Regions from separate parts of the Ruoffia sp. FAM 26254 genome, predicted to be linked through region 1. Evidence: riboswitches for the same ligand, from Rfam matches in the RefSeq annotation. Region 1 holds a riboswitch; each other region holds the start of a gene.
The links. A riboswitch is a leader RNA that binds a small molecule or an ion and turns the genes downstream of it on or off. The one in region 1 is predicted to bind thiamine pyrophosphate.
Positions count from the first base shown of each region.

Region 1 (6,037 bases):
TACAGCCTAATATTGCTAATAGAATCAGAACAGCAAACATTAAAGTTGTATCCATCATTCCTTGTGATGCAATAATCAATGCACCTAGCCCTTGTTTTGCGCCTATAAACTCCCCCACTAAAGCACCTACTAGTGAGAGAACTACAGCAACACGAAGTCCTTGAACAATCGTAGGCAAACCAGCTGGAAACTTTAGATACCATAATGTTTGCCATCGCGAGGCATTCATCAAACGAAACAAAGTTAATTGATCTGAGTTAACATGTTGAATCGCACTGGCAGTTGCTTCTAATAATGGAAAAAAGCAAATCAAAGCAGTAATAACAATTTTCGACATCATACCATATCCAAACCACAACATGAATAATGGAGCCAAAGCGATTTTAGGAATAGCTTGTGAAATGACGATATACACAGAAAATACATTTTTCAAAAACGGGCTTTCCCCGATGATGATTCCTAGTAATACCCCCAAAAATCCACCCATTAGTAATCCAATGATTAGTTCAACGAGTGTAGTCAATATATGAGGGAGAAAATAGCCATCGAGAATCCCTTTCCAAAGGACGGAAAAAACAGCAAGTGGGCGTGGTAAAATCAGCTCAGATACCTGTTGAGCACTCAATTCCCAGATGAATAATAACAACACACCCATTAACAGTGATAGTAGCGAAGCTCTCTTATTCATGTTCCACCCCTAACAATTGACGAATAGTTCTACAATATTCTCTAAATGTTTGAGAATCTCGCCGATTGATCTCTGTCTCTTCCCAAGATGGAGATTTTTTTTGAGAACTCATTTCACCCTGACTAATCACCCCAATTTGATCTGCCAAAAAAGCAGCTTCAGTTACATCATGGGTAACAAAAAGCATCGCGATCTTTTCTCTTTTATTTAATCTCAATAATTCATTTTGTAACTCCTCTCTTGTTATGATATCCAAAGCAGCGAATGGTTCGTCTAGAAAAAGAAGTGTGGGTTTCTTAATTAATGCTCTTGCTATCGCTACTCGACTTTTTTGTCCGCCAGATAAAGTAGATGGTATTCGCTCCGCAAATTCTGATATTTGAAGAATCTCTAATAATACTTCTGCATAATTAATATCTTCTGCCGTAATTTCGCGTTGTAATTGAATCGGCAACAATACATTTTCTAAAACTGTCTTCCAATTGAGTAAAGTAGCCTCTTGAAATACAAAGCCAATCTTATTCGATGGCTTTGTAACTATGTGTCCTTGATGGTAAACTTTTCCTTTCGTTGGATTTTTTAGCCCTGCTGCTAACTCTAGTAAGGTTGACTTACCACTCCCACTACGACCCAACCAGCAATGAATCTCACCCGTTGGTAGCTGCCAATCAATTCCTTTCAATGTAAAATTTTGGTTTTTATACTGATAAGAGACTTTTTGTAGCTCTAATTCCATGATATGTCCCCCTCTAATCCATGTAGTAATTGAATAATTCTGAAGAACAAACAACCGAAGGGTCGATATCGACCATCCGAACCTGTTCTTTCAGAAATGAATAACCATCCTGATGCCAACCGGCATGTAACTGTACCATTTTATCCAAGCTAGTTACGCGCGTAATGCCTAAAGCTCCCCAATCGGAAGCAATGTCAAATAATTCATCCGTCGGCGCAGCGATTCCTACTGTTTGAAGGACTTGCGACTTGTCACGAATGATTTCTGCTAAACTTTTCCAATGATCAATAGCAATAACTTGTACCACCCGTGATAAGGGAGTTGGTTCAAGAAAAGGCTTCTCACTGTAGCTTACTATCCAGGAGCGATCCTCAGGGACAATTACTTTACAATGATCGTCCCACATTTTTGATTCATAAAATTTTGAGCGATCATATGCTTCTTCAATTGATAAATTTCTTAAAGGATAACGATTCTGATAAGATTGAAGTTTGCCTGCTAATAGTAATGCCCATTCATGCGGACTTGTTTGTCCATTCTTTTCTACGAAAAAGAGTTGGGGAGAATAACACCCTTGCTGATCGTAGTAAATCACTGACTTTGCAGCTTGTTTAGCCAAGTTTTCTGCTTTTTGCTTATCTAAAACTAGCTTGTGTAGAAAACCAAAACTTAATTTATTACCAAAACCAATGAAATGTGTATTGTGACCTATTTGTTGCTGCAGTTTGGATATAGTCCGATTACTACCATATCCAACTACTACTTCAGCTTCATTCAATAACATCTTTTCACGACCGGTATCTCCCCCCTTCCAAGAAACAATCGCAAGACTATCTGCTAATCGAGGCTCAATTTCAACCAATAATTGACAGAAAACACCAATAAATAAAGGTTCGCTACTAGAAACTTTTCCAATCACTTTTCCTTTAACTAATAGACTTCCTACTAAACTCCAAAGAGGTAGAACTGGTACATTCCCTGCCCAAATATGTACCGTTAATTTTGGTCCAACAGCCTTGGTAAATCCCCCATGAGAACTTGCTATAAATTGATCAAGGATTAGAGGATTTTCAAAATTCACAGATAACCAACGCATCAATTCATGTTCTCTAAAAGTCTTCAGTGAATGAGTCAGACTTAATCGAATCGTTTCGTGATTAAAGCCAGTAATTAGTGGCAGAAGTTTTTCTAGTTTACGACGTAAAGGATGTTTTCGATCTAATAACACTGCGACCGCCTTAGTAATTGCTGTGATAATTTCATTTGTAGTCAAGTGATTTCCTACCGATTTCATTCGCTGTGATAAAATTTTCAATTGATCTTCATCAGGATGTGGCACTGAAATTGATACATCCTGAAAATCAATCTGTCGATTCTTAATCTTTAAATCTTTTGCCATCGGTGGTAAATAACCACTTTTTTCAATTTGAACCATTTTGATACTCCTCTATCCATTGTTGCGCAGATAATGAACAACCTCGTGATTCAATCAATGGTTGCCTTCCTACTAATTCAAAGCCACCCTCTCTTTCAATAGCTAAGTCCCCTGTTTGAATAGCTGGTACAGAGTTGATATTGGCTAAATCAACATGTACTAATAAGCCAATTTCTCCTTTAGGAACTTCTTGCTCAGTGATTGGATCAATAATTTTAAAACGAATCCAATGTGGTCCTCGCTTTATATTCTTTCCACCCAATTCAATCTTCGAATAGTATTGCGAAGATAATTCTGTCATCCCATACATATTTACTATTTTTGTCTTGACTTTAAACCTATCTTTTAATAATTTATAGAAATCATTTTCTGAATAAGACCTTGAGAAATTCTTAAATCCACCTGTATCAAAAATTAAGCTATCCTCATGCAAATGAATCGATTTATTTTTGTCTTCTAAACTATCAAGTAAATGAACATAATTGTAACTCGCACCCAAAATCATTACGGGCGTATGCTCATGTTTTTGAGTCCATTCAATCAATTTTTCTAACTCTAACCCATCTTTTGACACAAAATGTGCGGAATCTTTCGTTCCATCAGCTTTTAATAGCGATAAATAATGGCTTAAAGAAGAATGAGGCATATTTTTTTCATCTGGAAATAAAATTGCCATGGGATATTTCTTTGCACTTACAAAATTTTTAAAACTTTCTTTCGCTGATAGATCATAGACGTCTAGATCACGGTGATAATGCTTTCCTTTATTGCCATTCGTAGTTCCACTCGTCATAAAAACATATGAGCATTCCTCTTCAGGAGTTACACTTAAAAAGCTGGACTTAAATGCCTCTGTCGATACACTTGGAATGTCCTTCCAATGTCTAACTTGCTTAAGACCGATCCCTTTTTTTCGACAATATTGTTGATATGCCAGATTATTTTGGTAAAGATACCTGAACAATTGTATGGCTACTTCATCGAAACTTTTATACTCTTCTGGATTACAAATAAATTCTTGGATTATTGTTTTCATATTTTCTCTTTCTCCTTAATATTGACACAAAAAAAGCACCCTAGACTGATTCTAGGGTGCACATACGTATTATTTACTGTTCTTCATAATCGTTATATGTTCCCTACGCTAGTGTCAACTAGATCAGGTTCTAAGGGTCATTATCTTCACGGATAATATCTCAACCAGCAATACTGGTCCCCCTACATGGAATCGCTATTTAATTGTATTAATCATTTGTTCTCGCTTAAGAATAAGCCAAAGTTTTCTGCTTGTCAATAAATATTGAGTACCTTGATATGTAAACTTACTTCTACTTGTAATCGTCTATTGGTTGATAACAAATAACACGTCCTTTACAAAACCTGAATGTACGTACCTTTAAAAGTAAAAAAATAACAACGGGCATTTCATTAAAGGATTGTATGAAATGTAAAAATCATTTCGTTACTTAGATGAAGTGCCAATGAGAATTGAAAAACTATAATAAATACTAAATTATTAAAGCCAACGTTTATGGTCGCTAACTCATGCTTTCTAAACGGGATATGAAAAATAAAATGATGTTTTATTTTCTAGCTTTTCTCACTTTTAATTGCTGACCCTTTATCATGCGGTTTTGCATCTGTTCAATGATATATTGCCTCATAACAACCAAATCAATGGACCATCGATCAACTGAAACAACAGCAATTTGTGTTCTTAGATCTCCATAGAGTATCTCTTTATGCAGACTAACGCCCTCATTATTTACATAATCTTCTAGTGAGTTTAACAACGACTCTCTTTGTAAAACAAGAATATCATCACTATCTTCCTTTAGTACATGAACAAAGTATAGCTTACTATTTGTTTACCCTTCTGATATCCTCCGTTTAAATGAATCAATTGATTGTTGTGATCCTTCAACTGGAAGTAAAATGTAATGGTACTCAATTATCATAAGTTTCACTCCTTATAGAATCATAAGCGCATCCAATCTTATTGCTTTAATTTGATATCATAAATGGGATTATGTGCGTTCCTAACTTTACAGCTGTAAAAAAGGACGGTCACAAATAGTAACCATCCGCTGCTAAATTAAATGAATTAAAAACTATCCTTTATTGGTCAAAAACGGGGCTAACCCAACTAATGTTTTACAATTATAGTGCATAGTTATCCGCAATAATTCGGTCAGCATCAGGTATAATAAAACCAATCATCTTGCTAAAGTTGCCTTAGCAACCCCATTAGATCTTAAAATATTCATAAAATTGGTCTATCATTTTCTTTGTCAGAGTTAAAGTCTACTTGTTCCACTTGTAGTATATTGTTGTCATGTGGCTTTTTTACAAATTCTATAAAGGTACTTGCCCACCGGTCCATCTGTTGAATGTCTAATTCGGATATATCAACTTGCTTCAACGTTCTGAGTGTAGCATAGGATTACATATACAGGCCAGCATACTTCTTAACAGTTAGATATAAAGGTTCTCAAATACCAATCTCAGTAAATAAGTTACTTATTTACTAACTCTGTGAGGGCGGATCAGAGGTAAGTCTTCCTTCAGCTATAACTAAAATGTGATGAACATCTGTAAGCAGCGGTATTCAACAATAATCGTTATATAGTGATGTTCTTGACCCACACAATTGATAAGTTTTATTGTCTTCACCACTGCTGCAGGATCTACTACAGAGACAAATACTGTCTTAGCTGGCCAATAAGTAGCTCTTTGTAATAGACAATATGACGCATTATTAATATGATACAGTTCGTTCCCAAGCGTAAGATGACTAATTGTAACTACGGGTGCAACAATATAGGTTACACTTTGCATACATAAATTTATAAGATTATATGGATTCTTAACTCATTCAATACACTCAGTTTTTTTAATCAACATAGTAAATTGATTCACTATAAAGGGTATTACCGAATGTATCTACCCATTTTACTCAACGCATCCATTCAAAGGCCATCTACGTTAATTGCTAACATTCGCGTATTCACTATCGAAGCATCTTGTGACACGAAGGCTAACACATTACTTTGAATGATTTGATTGTTTAAAATTTCAATACGTATAAAGTATGAAAAAATCAAAAATAAAATAAGTGGAAGACTGATGTTAATTTTCCACGAATATGCGAATGTATTTAAAATAAAGGACATTAACG
Region 1 is NZ_JBGQQY010000058.1:5,535-11,571, forward strand. It holds gene ACEN3Z_RS10440 (ABC transporter permease) at 1-688, opposite strand, end outside; gene ACEN3Z_RS10445 (ABC transporter ATP-binding protein) at 681-1,424, opposite strand; gene ACEN3Z_RS10450 (acyl-CoA reductase) at 1,438-2,859, opposite strand; gene ACEN3Z_RS10455 (hypothetical protein) at 2,846-3,895, opposite strand; TPP riboswitch at 3,979-4,089, opposite strand; gene ACEN3Z_RS10460 (hypothetical protein) at 5,123-5,281, opposite strand; gene ACEN3Z_RS10465 (SAM-dependent chlorinase/fluorinase) at 5,434-5,697, opposite strand.

Region 2 (6,037 bases), on a different contig from region 1:
TAGCATCATTATCCAAGTAGAATGGTAATTTAAAGGCTTCGATAAATTGTTCTCCGACATTTTGAGTCTCCACCCAGTTTAAATTATACGCGCCTGTTACTGTTAAATCGATATGATTAACCGTTCCAGGACTTCCCATACCAATACCTAAAAAGTCTTCTGTTGTTAATTGATATAAATCCATTCTTTCTTGTATTGATTCAATCAGATTCGGAACAATTGCCTTCCCACCATTTAAAACCACTGTATTTACCGACCATTTTTGGAGTATTTCTCCATTTGTCGATACAATAGCTAATTTTGCTGATGTACCCCCTAAGTCAATTGCGATAATTTTATCTTTCGTCGTCATCATTACTCCTCCATCTTTAACTGATATATTTCACTCACTAAATAATTCTCTAGAATGATAATGCTTACTTTATTATTGTATCAAAATTTCCTTGAATAACCACTCTATAGAAAAGAATAATTACTTTTTTTTTCAAAATTAGTCTTTGCCAACTAAAATGCTCCAATGATAACTGACGCAATCACATTTAATACACCTGCAAGTAACATGACTTTTACTGGATCTACTCTCCATTTCATAAGTAAGAAAAGACAGATTCCGAAGATGATAACCGCTGTGATCTTAATCGTCTCAATGCCCATCACTTCAGTTCCCCAAAAAGATGTCACTAAAATTGAAACACCTGCCGTTGCAATCATAGCGACGACTGCGGGACGAAGTGCTCTAAGCACATATTGTAAAACATCCATCTGACGGTATTTCATATATAAAAAAGCCAAAATCGTCACCAATATAACTGAGGGAAAAACTGAACCAAGTGTCGCAGCAACTGCCCCAAAGACACCCGCAATTTGAGTTCCCACAAAGGTAGCTGAGTTAATCGCAATCGGTCCCGGCGTCATCTGAGAAATGGTAATTAAATCTGTGAATTCTTGTAAAGTCAGCCATTGATGTGAGTCAACAATTTCTGCTTGAATTAAAGGTAAAGCCGCGTATCCTCCTCCAAAACTGAAAGCACCCACTTTTAAAAAGCTGACAAATAATTGCCAATAAATCATTGAGTCATACCTCCTTTATTGCGGTTAAAGAAAAATTGAATTAATCCAATACTAGCTGCCACTAGAATAATTAACATCACATTGACATTGAAAATATAATTAGCAATAAAGGCGATAAACATCGTTGCAATAAGGAGTGGACTTTTTGCGTTGGTCACTTGTTGCCCCATTCCAATCACCACAGCTGTGATTACGGCACCAACACCCGCTTGCATCCCCTCAAGCATTAAAGCGATGAAAGTATTTTCCCGGAAAGCATCATAAAATAATGCAATGAGAGATATAATCGCGAATGGAGGAATGATCGTTGCGATTACAGCGGTTAATACTCCAAGCATCCCAGCTAATTTATAACCAACAACGATGGCTCCATTCACGGCAATCGCACCTGGAGCTGATTGTGCAATCGCGACTAAATCTAACATCTCATCTTCATCGATCCAGCCATAATCATCTACAAACCTTTTTTTCATTAGAGTGATAATGACATAGCCACCCCCAAAGGTAAAGCCACTTAACATTAAGGTTGATAAGAATAATTGCTTTAATATTTGCCCTTTTGGTTGATTTTCATTTATCTTCATATAATTCTCCTTCAATCATCTTTGTAGTTATCATATTAGCTTAAACAGAATAAAATGTGAATTAAATGATTTTAGACAACAAAAAGCTAAAGTGAATATATCACTCTAGCTTTAGTTTATTCTTAGTATGCTGGGTTGAATGAAACGTGAACATGGTCATAATGGTTGGCAGTGATACTTCCACGGTCTTCCATCGCTGTCCATTGTTGGTTCCAATCTCCATAAATTTGTTGTTCCCAAATAACGTATGAGATATCATTTTCTGCCATACTATTGATTGAGTAATTAGCAATGTCATCTCCCACTTGAGATCCAACAGGTACCATAAAGTCAACGGCTAATCCTGCACCGTGATCTTGTGCGTCACCTGGACGGTAAAGGCTGAATGAATCAGTACCATAGATTGCTGCAACTTCTTCTTTATAAGTTGCTACATGTGGTTGTAAGCCAGCGTTTTCAGGGTTAGCTGCCGGGTCTGTTGCTGGTTCTTCATAAACAGGCTCCTCGTAAACAGGCTCTTCATAGACTGGTTCTTCAGGTTCTTCGTATACTGGTTCGTCAACTACTGGTGTTTCTTCTTCTACTGGTTCCCAAGCTTGACTGTTTTCGTCAACAGTTAAATCAGTTTCGTAAGTTGGCTCTTCATAAACAGGTGCCTCAACTGGGACTTCCTCTACAGGAGCCGCTTCGATAGGCGTTTCCTCAATTGGAGCTTCTTCTACTGGTACTTCTTCTACTGGTACTTCTCCGTAAACAGGTTCTTCGTAAACAGGTTCTTCGTAAACAGGTGCCGTTTCAGCTGGAACTTCTGTCGCTGGTGCTTCTGTATAAGCGGCCGCTTCGACAACTGGAGCTTCTTCAACAACTTCTGTTTCAACAGGTGCTTCTTCAACCAGCGCTTCTACCGCTGGCTCTTCTTCTACCCATGCTGGAACTTCTTCAATAATTGTATTTGATGGTGCAGCACCACCTGCTGATGATTCCGTTTCTGTTTCTGAAACTGTTTCTTCAGGAACAATAACTTCTTCAACAACTTCTGTTTCTGTTTCAGCTTCAGGCATTGCTTCTGGAGCAACTTCTTCTACTTCTGGAATATCTGATAAGTTGACTGGAATACTTACTTCTAAAGTATCTCCATTTGGTGCATCAACTGTTAAGTTGCTTGCGCGGTCATTCGCATCATATTGAGCTGTTAAAACTGTCTCAGGGAAGATTAAGTCAACATCTTCAATATTATTAATTTCTGCTAAATAACGTGATTCAATATTCATCGCTTCAGAAATGACACTCAATGTATCTCCGTATTTTACTGTATAAGATAATTCATTTTCTTCAGTCACAACGATTTCTTCAAGCACTTCTTCTAACTGGCGAGCTTGCCATGTAATATCTGAATCAATCGCCATTGCGATTGGGCCATGTGACATCAATGCTAAGATTGATGATCCAAGCCATAATTTCTTTTTAAAGTTCATATATAAGTTCACCTTTTTTTAATTTATTTTTTTGACATGAACTACTTTAGCATAGTCAATTCTGGAAGCCAATGACATTTCAGCCATTTAAATGAACTGTATTTTGTCTGTAACATAACATTTGCGTGTACATTTGATTGTAACAATTGACCCTATTCTAATAGCTTTTTGTTTGCATACGTTTGCAACCAACCTTACACTGTTGTACAATACTCCATAGATTACAACATTAAAAATACGGGGAGCTTTTGAAAGTAGAGCTGAGAGGAATGTAATATTCGACCCGCTGAACCTGGCTGCTTGCAGTGTAGGGATCATAATTTGCCTTAAAAGCGATTGGCGGAGATGACCTATACTGGATATCTCTGCCTTTTTGTCTATTTAAATAAATTTAGAGGAGTGAGAATTTGAAAACATTAAAAACACAAAAACTTGTCTTAGCTGGTATCCTATCTGGACTAGCCGTCATTGGAAGCTTAATTTCTTTCCCAATTCTAGGCTCGCGAGCGTCACCGATTCAACATATTATTAATATGATTTGCGCAGTGCTTTTAGGACCTAGTTATGGCGTTGCTGTCGCTTTTATTGCTAGTCTATTACGAAATTTATTCGGTTTAGGTACGATTATGGCCTTTCCCGGAAGCATGATTGGTGCCTTTTTATGTGGCATCATCTTTAGCAAAACAAAGAATCTTTTTCTCACTAGCCTGGGTGAAATAGTTGGAACCGGAATTCTAGGTGGGCTTGTCGCATGGCCACTCGCGATTTTATTTTTAGGAGAAAGTGTTGGAACGCTAGCCTTTTACGCTTACGTAATTCCTTTTCTTATTTCCACGATTACTGGAACAATCATTGCCGTTGGAATTATTAACATACTTAAACGAAATAATCGCCTCACCTGGCTAGAAAGAAGTGACCGATCAAATGATAGAGATTAATCATTTATGGGGAAAAGTTCGAGAAGCCCATCCACTTGTGCATACGATTAGTAATCTAGTTAGTGCCAATGACTGTGCTAACTTACTCCTTGCTGTGGGGGCAAGCCCAATCATGGCGAGCGCCATCCAAGAGATGGAAGATATTACCCGAATTAGTCAAGCAACAGTTTTAAACTTAGGCACACCCAATGATTCAAAATACGCTACTTGTACCAAAGCCGGCGTATATGCAAATAAATATGCCCATCCTGTGATTGTCGATCCCGTCGGCATTGGGGCGAGCCTTTATCGAAAAGAAAAAGTCACACAACTTTTAAAAGAAGTTCAACCAACCATTATTAGAGCCAATGTTGGAGAAGTCCAAAGTTTGTTAGGGTCTAAAAGCCAAGCACGAGGCGTTGATAGTTTCGCTCAATCCCATTCTGATGATGGACAATCAGATGCCGTCGTCTTAGCCCAACAGTTGGATTGTGTTGTCTTGATGACTGGAAAAGATGACTTTGTTACCAACGGTACTCACTCTTACTTAATCGAAGGAGGTAGCTCAATTCTCACCAAAGTTACCGGAACAGGTGATATGCTTTCTGTCCTATGTGGCGCTCTATCCGATGTGACTGACCCGCTAACAGCTGCGCTTAGCGCTTCCTATAGTTGGAAAGTCATAGGTAAACTGGTTAAAGAAAGTTCCGCAGGTTTGGGTCAAGCACACAGACAACTCTTCGATTATGCTAGTCAAATTGAACAAATTACCAAAATTCAACATACCGTGACGATTCACGAATCAGGAGGCCGTAAACATGTCAATTAAACCTGAACAACTCACCTTATATGCCATTACAGACCGCACTTGGTTAAATGGGGCTACCTTAGAAGACCATGTCAAAGAAGCTCTCGAGGGGGGCGCAACGATTTTACAGCTTCGAGAAAAGACTCTTTCTGAAGCAGAGTTTCTTGAACAAGCTAAACGATTAAAACCTTTATGTCAGTCTTACAATGTCCCATTAATTATCAATGATCGCGTGGATATTGCCCTTGAAGCTGATGCTGATGGCGTTCACGTAGGTCAAAACGATATGCAAGCCAGTCAAGTCCGCGAAAAATTAGGCCCAAATAAGTTACTCGGTGTATCTTGCCGAACGGTTGAACATGCTTTAGCCGCTCAAGAGCATGGTGCTGATTACATCGGCGTTGGAGCTATGTTTCCCACTCAAACAAAGACTGATACTGAGCCCGTTTCAATTGAAACACTTAAAGCCATTTGTCAATCAGTAAACATTCCCGTTGTTGCTATTGGTGGCGTTACATTATCGAATGTTTCTCAGTTACAAGATACTGATATTGCAGGTATTGTCGCCATCAGTGCGATTTTTGCTCAAGATGATATTCAAGAAGCGGCACACAATTTAAAAGAAGCAGTTTCAAACTTACTTTAAGGAGGTAACATGTATGAAAACTGTATTAACCATTGCCGGAAGCGATTCGAGTGGAGGCGCTGGCATTCAAGCAGACTTAAAGACGATGATTAGTCATGGGGTTTATGGCATGAGTGCGATTACTGCTTTAACTGCTCAAAATACTTTAGGTGTCACTGATGTCTTAGAATCAACGCCCGAATTTTTAGCTGCCCAGCTTGATGCTGTGTTCACAGATATTTACCCCGATGCGGTTAAAATTGGAATGGTCTCAAGTGCGCCGTTAATTAAAGTCATTGCGGATAAATTAAATGAGTACGACGTGCCTTTAGTCGTAGTAGATCCTGTCATGGTGGCAACCAGTGGTTCTACTTTGATGGAATCCGACGCTACCGAGACGTTGAAACAAGAATTACTCCCTATCGCGACTGTTCTCACACCAAATATCGCGGAAGCTGAAGCATTATCTGGCCTTAAAATTAAAACCCATGACGACATGGTCGCAGCTGCAAAACATATTGGCGATACTTATCATTGTGCTGTCCTTTGTAAAGGTG
Region 2 is NZ_JBGQQY010000008.1:26,779-32,815, forward strand. It holds gene ACEN3Z_RS03460 (ROK family glucokinase) at 1-355, opposite strand, end outside; gene ACEN3Z_RS03465 (chromate transporter) at 505-1,071, opposite strand; gene ACEN3Z_RS03470 (chromate transporter) at 1,068-1,655, opposite strand; gene ACEN3Z_RS03475 (LysM peptidoglycan-binding domain-containing protein) at 1,778-3,130, opposite strand; TPP riboswitch at 3,359-3,461, shown strand; gene thiW (energy coupling factor transporter S component ThiW) at 3,538-4,068, shown strand; gene thiM (hydroxyethylthiazole kinase) at 4,055-4,876, shown strand; gene thiE (thiamine phosphate synthase) at 4,866-5,501, shown strand; gene thiD (bifunctional hydroxymethylpyrimidine kinase/phosphomethylpyrimidine kinase) at 5,515-6,037, shown strand, end outside.
Region 2: linked by a shared signal. The riboswitch ahead of thiW (energy coupling factor transporter S component ThiW) and the one ahead of ACEN3Z_RS10455 (hypothetical protein) in region 1 are both predicted to bind thiamine pyrophosphate.

Region 3 (6,037 bases), on a different contig from region 1:
ATTCAGTTGGTAAGATGAGATTGAATAATATTTCGCCTTCAATCATGACATTGATGGCGTATTTATCTCAAAGTCTAATAATATCATAATGCCTATAACAATAAAACAAGCAAATGTTGTCACTCATAAAATCACTTGTAACTAAAAAAACATCCACCCCAAAAATTTTGGAATGGATGTTAGATTGCTTAAATTATTTTGAGAGAGACCAGTAATTGATACCCTCTGCGAGTAATACTTCTTCGTCAATACCTTGAATACTATACATTTTTTGAGCGTCATCGTTTGGATCATTAACGTAGACTTGACCATTTTCATAGCCACGAATGACGATAATGTGGCCAACCTCTGTAAAGAAACCTGGTAAGACAGACGCAACGATTAATTCACCGTTATTTACAGCTTCCATTGCGCTATAGAAATCATTTCCATAGTTATAAAAATTGTAATCATATTCAACCGCAAAGTCATGGAAGATTTGCCAAGATGTCCCGGCATTATCTACCCAATACTTTTCCTCGCTCCATTCAAGGATTTCCATTGGATTCACTTCTCGATTCTCAAAAGCAGCATGAACCATGGCTAGAGAAAGGATTGCACAGCCGTTTTCACCCAGTTGTTGGGTTGTATTACTTCCGTATTTCTCAGTTCGCCAGTTCGCATCTTTTTGCAGATACAATGGAACGTCAATTTGGGTTCCAGTTGCAGCCGCAGTTTTTTCTGCCGGATAATCTGGTAAGAAAAGATAACCAAGTTCTTCCACATCAAGATCATTTGCATGGATAGCTGCAAGAATTTCATCTTGGGCTTGAATTAAGTTTCCATCAAACTCCGTTTGGGTTAATTCAGCAATCGTTTCTTCCATTGCTTTATCTTTTGGTGAGTAGGTACTCAGTGTTTCTGCCAAAGTAGCTGGTGTTTCGATGCTTTCATCGGTTACACTTTCAGTCTGTTGAGAAACAACGGGCTCAGTTTGTAAAGAAATTAACTCTTCTTGAGTAGATTGTTGTTGGTGCTCTGCAATAATTAAATTATTGTTCGCAGTTAATTTATTTAAAAGTATAATTAAACTTAAACAAATGGCAATGAATATAAGAGAGCCAATTGTTGCTATTGGCGTATAGTTACGCGTTTTTGGCATTTCAAAAACTCCTTTAAAAAAAACATTTCTAAATAAAAGAATACGCTAACTGACTCGAGAATACCATAAGAAATGTTGAATATTTGAATAAAGTAATGAAAGTTTAATATTCTGTTCATAATTTCAAAAGCTAGATGACTGTATAATAATAATAATTATTAGTTTGGGATTCATTCATGTGATATTTCTTTACAAATGGTGTTATAATATGTTTGCGAGAGCTTTTTAATCGTTGTATAATAATTTTCTAAGAGAGGAGAATGGTGATGGCAAGAAAGGAATTTCGTAAGTCACTAGCAGTTTTTCCAATAGGTACGGTTATGGAGTTGACGGAGTTAACCGCTCGTCAAATTCGTTATTACGAAGAACAGGGATTAATCGAGCCTCAACGTAGCGAAACCAACCGTAGGCTATACTCTTTAAATGATGTCGATCGATTACTGGACATCATTGACCTAATGGATGAAGGCATGACAATTAAAGGTATTAAAAATAGATATCGCTTTAGTGACAGAGTATCTAAAAACTCAGTACCTCTAACTGACCAAGATGTGCGACGTATCTTAAGGGATGAACTAGATTTTCAATCTAGATTCGAATAACCTATTAAAAGAGAGGATTTTGAAGCAATGACAAAATGGACGAAAGATCGTATTATTGCTGATGCGCATGAGAATAACGTACACTTTATACGATTAATGTTTACGGATATTAGAGGAACAATTAAGAATGTTGAAATTCCTTTAACACAGTTAGAAAAGGCATTAGAAAATAATATGACATTTGATGGTTCATCAATTGAAGGATTTGTACGTATTGAAGAAAGTGATATGTATTTAATTCCTGATTACGACTCTTGGATGATTTTTAACTGGGATGTTCCCTCAGATGGTGGACGCATTGCTTGTTTAATCTGTGATGTAGATACAACAAAACGAGAGTCTTTCTTAGGTGACCCTCGTGGGAATTTAAGACGAGTGTTAGATAAGATGGAAGATTTAGGTTTTTCTTCGTTCAACTTAGGCCCAGAACCTGAATTTTTCTTATTAAAACTGGATGAAGATGGTCGACCAACGATGGACTTAAATGATGATGGTGGCTACTTTGACTTTGCGCCAACGGATTTAGGAGAAAACTGTCGACGTGATATTGTGCTTGAATTAGAGCGTTTAGATTTTGAAATCGAAGCGAGTCATCACGAAGTTGCACCAGGGCAACATGAGATTGATTGGAAATATAATGATGCGATTCGCGCATGTGATAAAATTCAATTGTTTAAATTGATTGTTAAAACAGTGGCTCGTCGTCATAATTTATATGCGACGTTCATGCCTAAGCCTATTTATGGTGAGAGTGGTTCTGGAATGCACTTTAATGTATCTTTATTCGATAAAGATGGGAAGAATGCTTTCTATGATGAATCAACTCCAGATCAATTATCTAAGAATGCTCATTACTTTATCGGTGGTTTAATTAAGCATGCGAGTGCTTATACAGCTATTTGTAATCCATTAGTAAATTCTTACAAACGATTAGTTGAAGGATACGAAGCACCAGTATATATTGCTTGGAGTGAGAGAAATCGTTCTCCGCTTATTCGTATTCCATCATCTCGTGGTAATTCAACTCGTGTTGAGTTAAGAAGTGTGGATCCTTCTGCCAACCCATACTTAGCCTTAGCAGTTATCTTGCAAGCTGGTTTAGATGGAATTGAGAACAAGATTGAACCACCTATGCCAATTGACCGTAATATTTATACGATGACTCCAGAAGAGCGTATGGCTGAAGGTGTCATTGACCTGCCATCATCACTTAGCGAAGCCATTGCTGAATTTGAAGCCAGCCCAATCATGAGAGATGCTCTAGGTCCACATATTTCAGGTAACTTTATTGTTGAGAAAACAATGGAATTTGAGTCATATAAAAAACAAGTGACACAATGGGAATTAGATAAATATTTAATGATGTATTAAGCTGTTACAACCAGCTCGAAGATTGCCATTTTATTGGGTTCTTCGAGCTTTTTTGATACAAAAATTTGAATCCTGTTGCACATTGCTTATGAATATGCTAAGCTTTCTACTATAACACAAGGGGTGCTTCGGCTGAGATGGGATTACCTGAACTCTATGAACCTGAATGAGTTAAGACTCGCGTAGGGATGTGAATAAGTAAAGTTTATGTATATTGGTGCAGTATGCTTTTTGTACGAATATACCTTTATCAATATCACTCAACCTACCTTGACTCAGACACTTTGTGTTGTGAATATGAGGGAGGTTTTTTTTTGGTTAATTGTAGTATTGCTTTACAAATTTTACCGCTAGGTGCAACACAAGAAGCGACACTTGAAGTGGTTGATTCTGTCATTGCTTTTATAGCATCAAAGACGGATAACTATGAAGTGGCGGCGTTTGAGACAACGATTCAAGGTGATTATGATACTTTGATGCCTATCTTAAAAGAGGCGATCGAAATCGCTTCTCAAACACACCACAAAATTTTTACTAACGTCAAAATTAGTTATGATGCGAAAGGGTCAGTGTTAACGATTGAAGATAAAACTACAAAACATCGCCACTAAATATGCTTCATGGATCCTAGGTCTGGGGCTATTACTGCTTTGGGAAGTGGCTGCTAGAGTTGGTTGGTTACCTGAGTTTATTATTCCCGCACCAAGTGATGTCCTAATCGCTTTGTGGCAAGACCGAGAGAATTTATGGATGAACAGCCGGGTGACACTGATTCAAGCGTTTATTGGTCTCGCTATAGGAATTTTCCTCGCTTTCTTTTTAGCGATTATTATGGATGTGATTCCTTGGTTGAACCGAGCCTTATATCCAATGTTGGTGGTTACACAAACCATTCCAACTGTAGCAATTGCACCGATATTAGTGCTTTGGCTAGGTTATGACATGACACCAAAGATTGTTTTAGTCATTTTAACGACATTATTTCCCATTATTATTAGTATACTGAACGGCTTTGCTAACGCGGATAAGGATGCGATTCAATTACTCCAATTAATGGGAGCAAATCGTTGGCAGATATTACGTCATGTGAAGTTACCGTTGAGTATGTCATTTTTCTTAAGTGGCTTGAAGGTCAGTGTGTCTTACGCTTTTGTGAGTTCGGTTGTCGCTGAGTGGCTTGGTGGCTTTGAAGGTTTAGGGGTTTATATGATTCAAACCAAACGTGCCTTTAGCTATGACAAGATGTTTGCGGTCATTGTTTTAATTTCGTTATTAAGTCTGTTCTTTATGGGTGTTGTATCTTATATTGAAAAATATTTAACACCTTGGCGTTTTAATCAAAAAAAGAAAATCAGAGGAGAAGAATAATATGATGAATTATTTCAAGAAAATGCTTGTTGCTTTAATCGTCAGTATGTCAGTATTAATTCCTATGAGTGCATCGGCTCAAGCCAGTCAGATAGAGTTTATTTTAGATTGGGTACCGAATACAAATCATACTGGATTATATGTTGCTTTAGAAAAAGGGTATTTTGAAGAAGCGGGCGTGGAAGTAACGATTCGCCGTCCACCAGAAGGCAGTACGACTGAATTAGTAGGTTTGGGTCAAGCTCAATTTGGCATTAGTTTCCAAGATTCTTTAGCTACACGTCTAGCAGGAGGTTTACCTGTAACAGCTGTCGCAACAATTATCGAACATAATACAAGTGGTATTATTGCTAGAGAAGACAGCCAAATTACAAAACCGGTGGAGATGGAAGGTCATACTTACGGAACATGGAATGATCCCATTGAACTGGGAATGTTAGAGCATATTATTAATAACGAAGGCGGCGATTATTCACAAATCGAATTAGTCCCTAATCAAGCAGATAATTCCATTGTTGGTTTAGCTAATTCGATGTTTGAATCAGCCTGGGTTTATTACGCTTGGGACGGTATAATGGCTGAGAGCCAGGGCGTTCCAACGAACTTCTTTTACTTCAGAGATTACGCAGAAGAATTAGATTTCTACTCACCAATAATTATTGCAAATAACGATTATTTAGCGAATAGTCCTGAAGAAGCGACGCAAGTGGTTCAAGCCATCAAACGCGGTTATCAATATGCAATCGAGAATCCAGAAGAAGCAACCGATATTCTCCTGAAACATGCACCGGAATTAGAAGGGCAACGTGATTTTGTTCTTGCTTCCCAAGAATGGATTAACGAAGCCTATACAAGTAAACCAGAACAATGGGGTTATATCGATGAAGAGCGCTGGAATGCTTTCTACACATGGTTATACGAAAGTAACTTAACGGAAGTTGACTTGACTGAAGCGACATACTTTACGAACGAATTTTTAGGAGAATAACATGTTATCAATTCAAGATGTTGGTTTTCGATACGGGAATCGTCAAGTACTAAAAAATATTAACATTCAACTTCAAAAAGGGGAGACCGTTGCCATTATTGGCCCGAGTGGGGTTGGAAAAACAACCCTTTTTAACCTCATTGCAGGAATTATCGATGCCCAACAAGGTCAGATTGAGTTGAATGGAACCAAAGAAATTAAAGGTAAGATAAGTTACATGCTTCAAAAAGATATGTTGTATCCGCATTATACTGTCATTGAAAATATTATGTTGCCGCGGATTTTACAGGGTGAAAGCAAGAAACACGCACGTGAGCATGCGTTAGAATTACTCGATATCTTTCAATTTAAAGAATGGGCGAATTATTATCCCCACGCCCTAAGTGGTGGGATGAGACAACGCGTGGCTTTTATGCGAACAGCTGCATTTGACAGACCATGGCTATTGTTAGATGAAGCTTTTAGTGCTCTTGACGCCATTACAAGACGTCAACTTCATCAATGGTTTATGAATTACCGCGAGAAGATGGGCTGGTCTTCATTAATCATTACCCATGATGTAGATGA
Region 3 is NZ_JBGQQY010000050.1:9,668-15,704, forward strand. It holds gene ACEN3Z_RS09905 (C39 family peptidase) at 194-1,141, opposite strand; gene ACEN3Z_RS09910 (MerR family transcriptional regulator) at 1,408-1,743, shown strand; gene glnA (type I glutamate--ammonia ligase) at 1,771-3,114, shown strand; TPP riboswitch at 3,224-3,320, shown strand; gene ACEN3Z_RS09920 (thiamine-binding protein) at 3,429-3,725, shown strand; gene ACEN3Z_RS09925 (ABC transporter permease) at 3,694-4,482, shown strand; gene ACEN3Z_RS09930 (ABC transporter substrate-binding protein) at 4,484-5,470, shown strand; gene ACEN3Z_RS09935 (ABC transporter ATP-binding protein) at 5,472-6,037, shown strand, end outside.
Region 3: linked by a shared signal. The riboswitch ahead of ACEN3Z_RS09920 (thiamine-binding protein) and the one ahead of ACEN3Z_RS10455 (hypothetical protein) in region 1 are both predicted to bind thiamine pyrophosphate.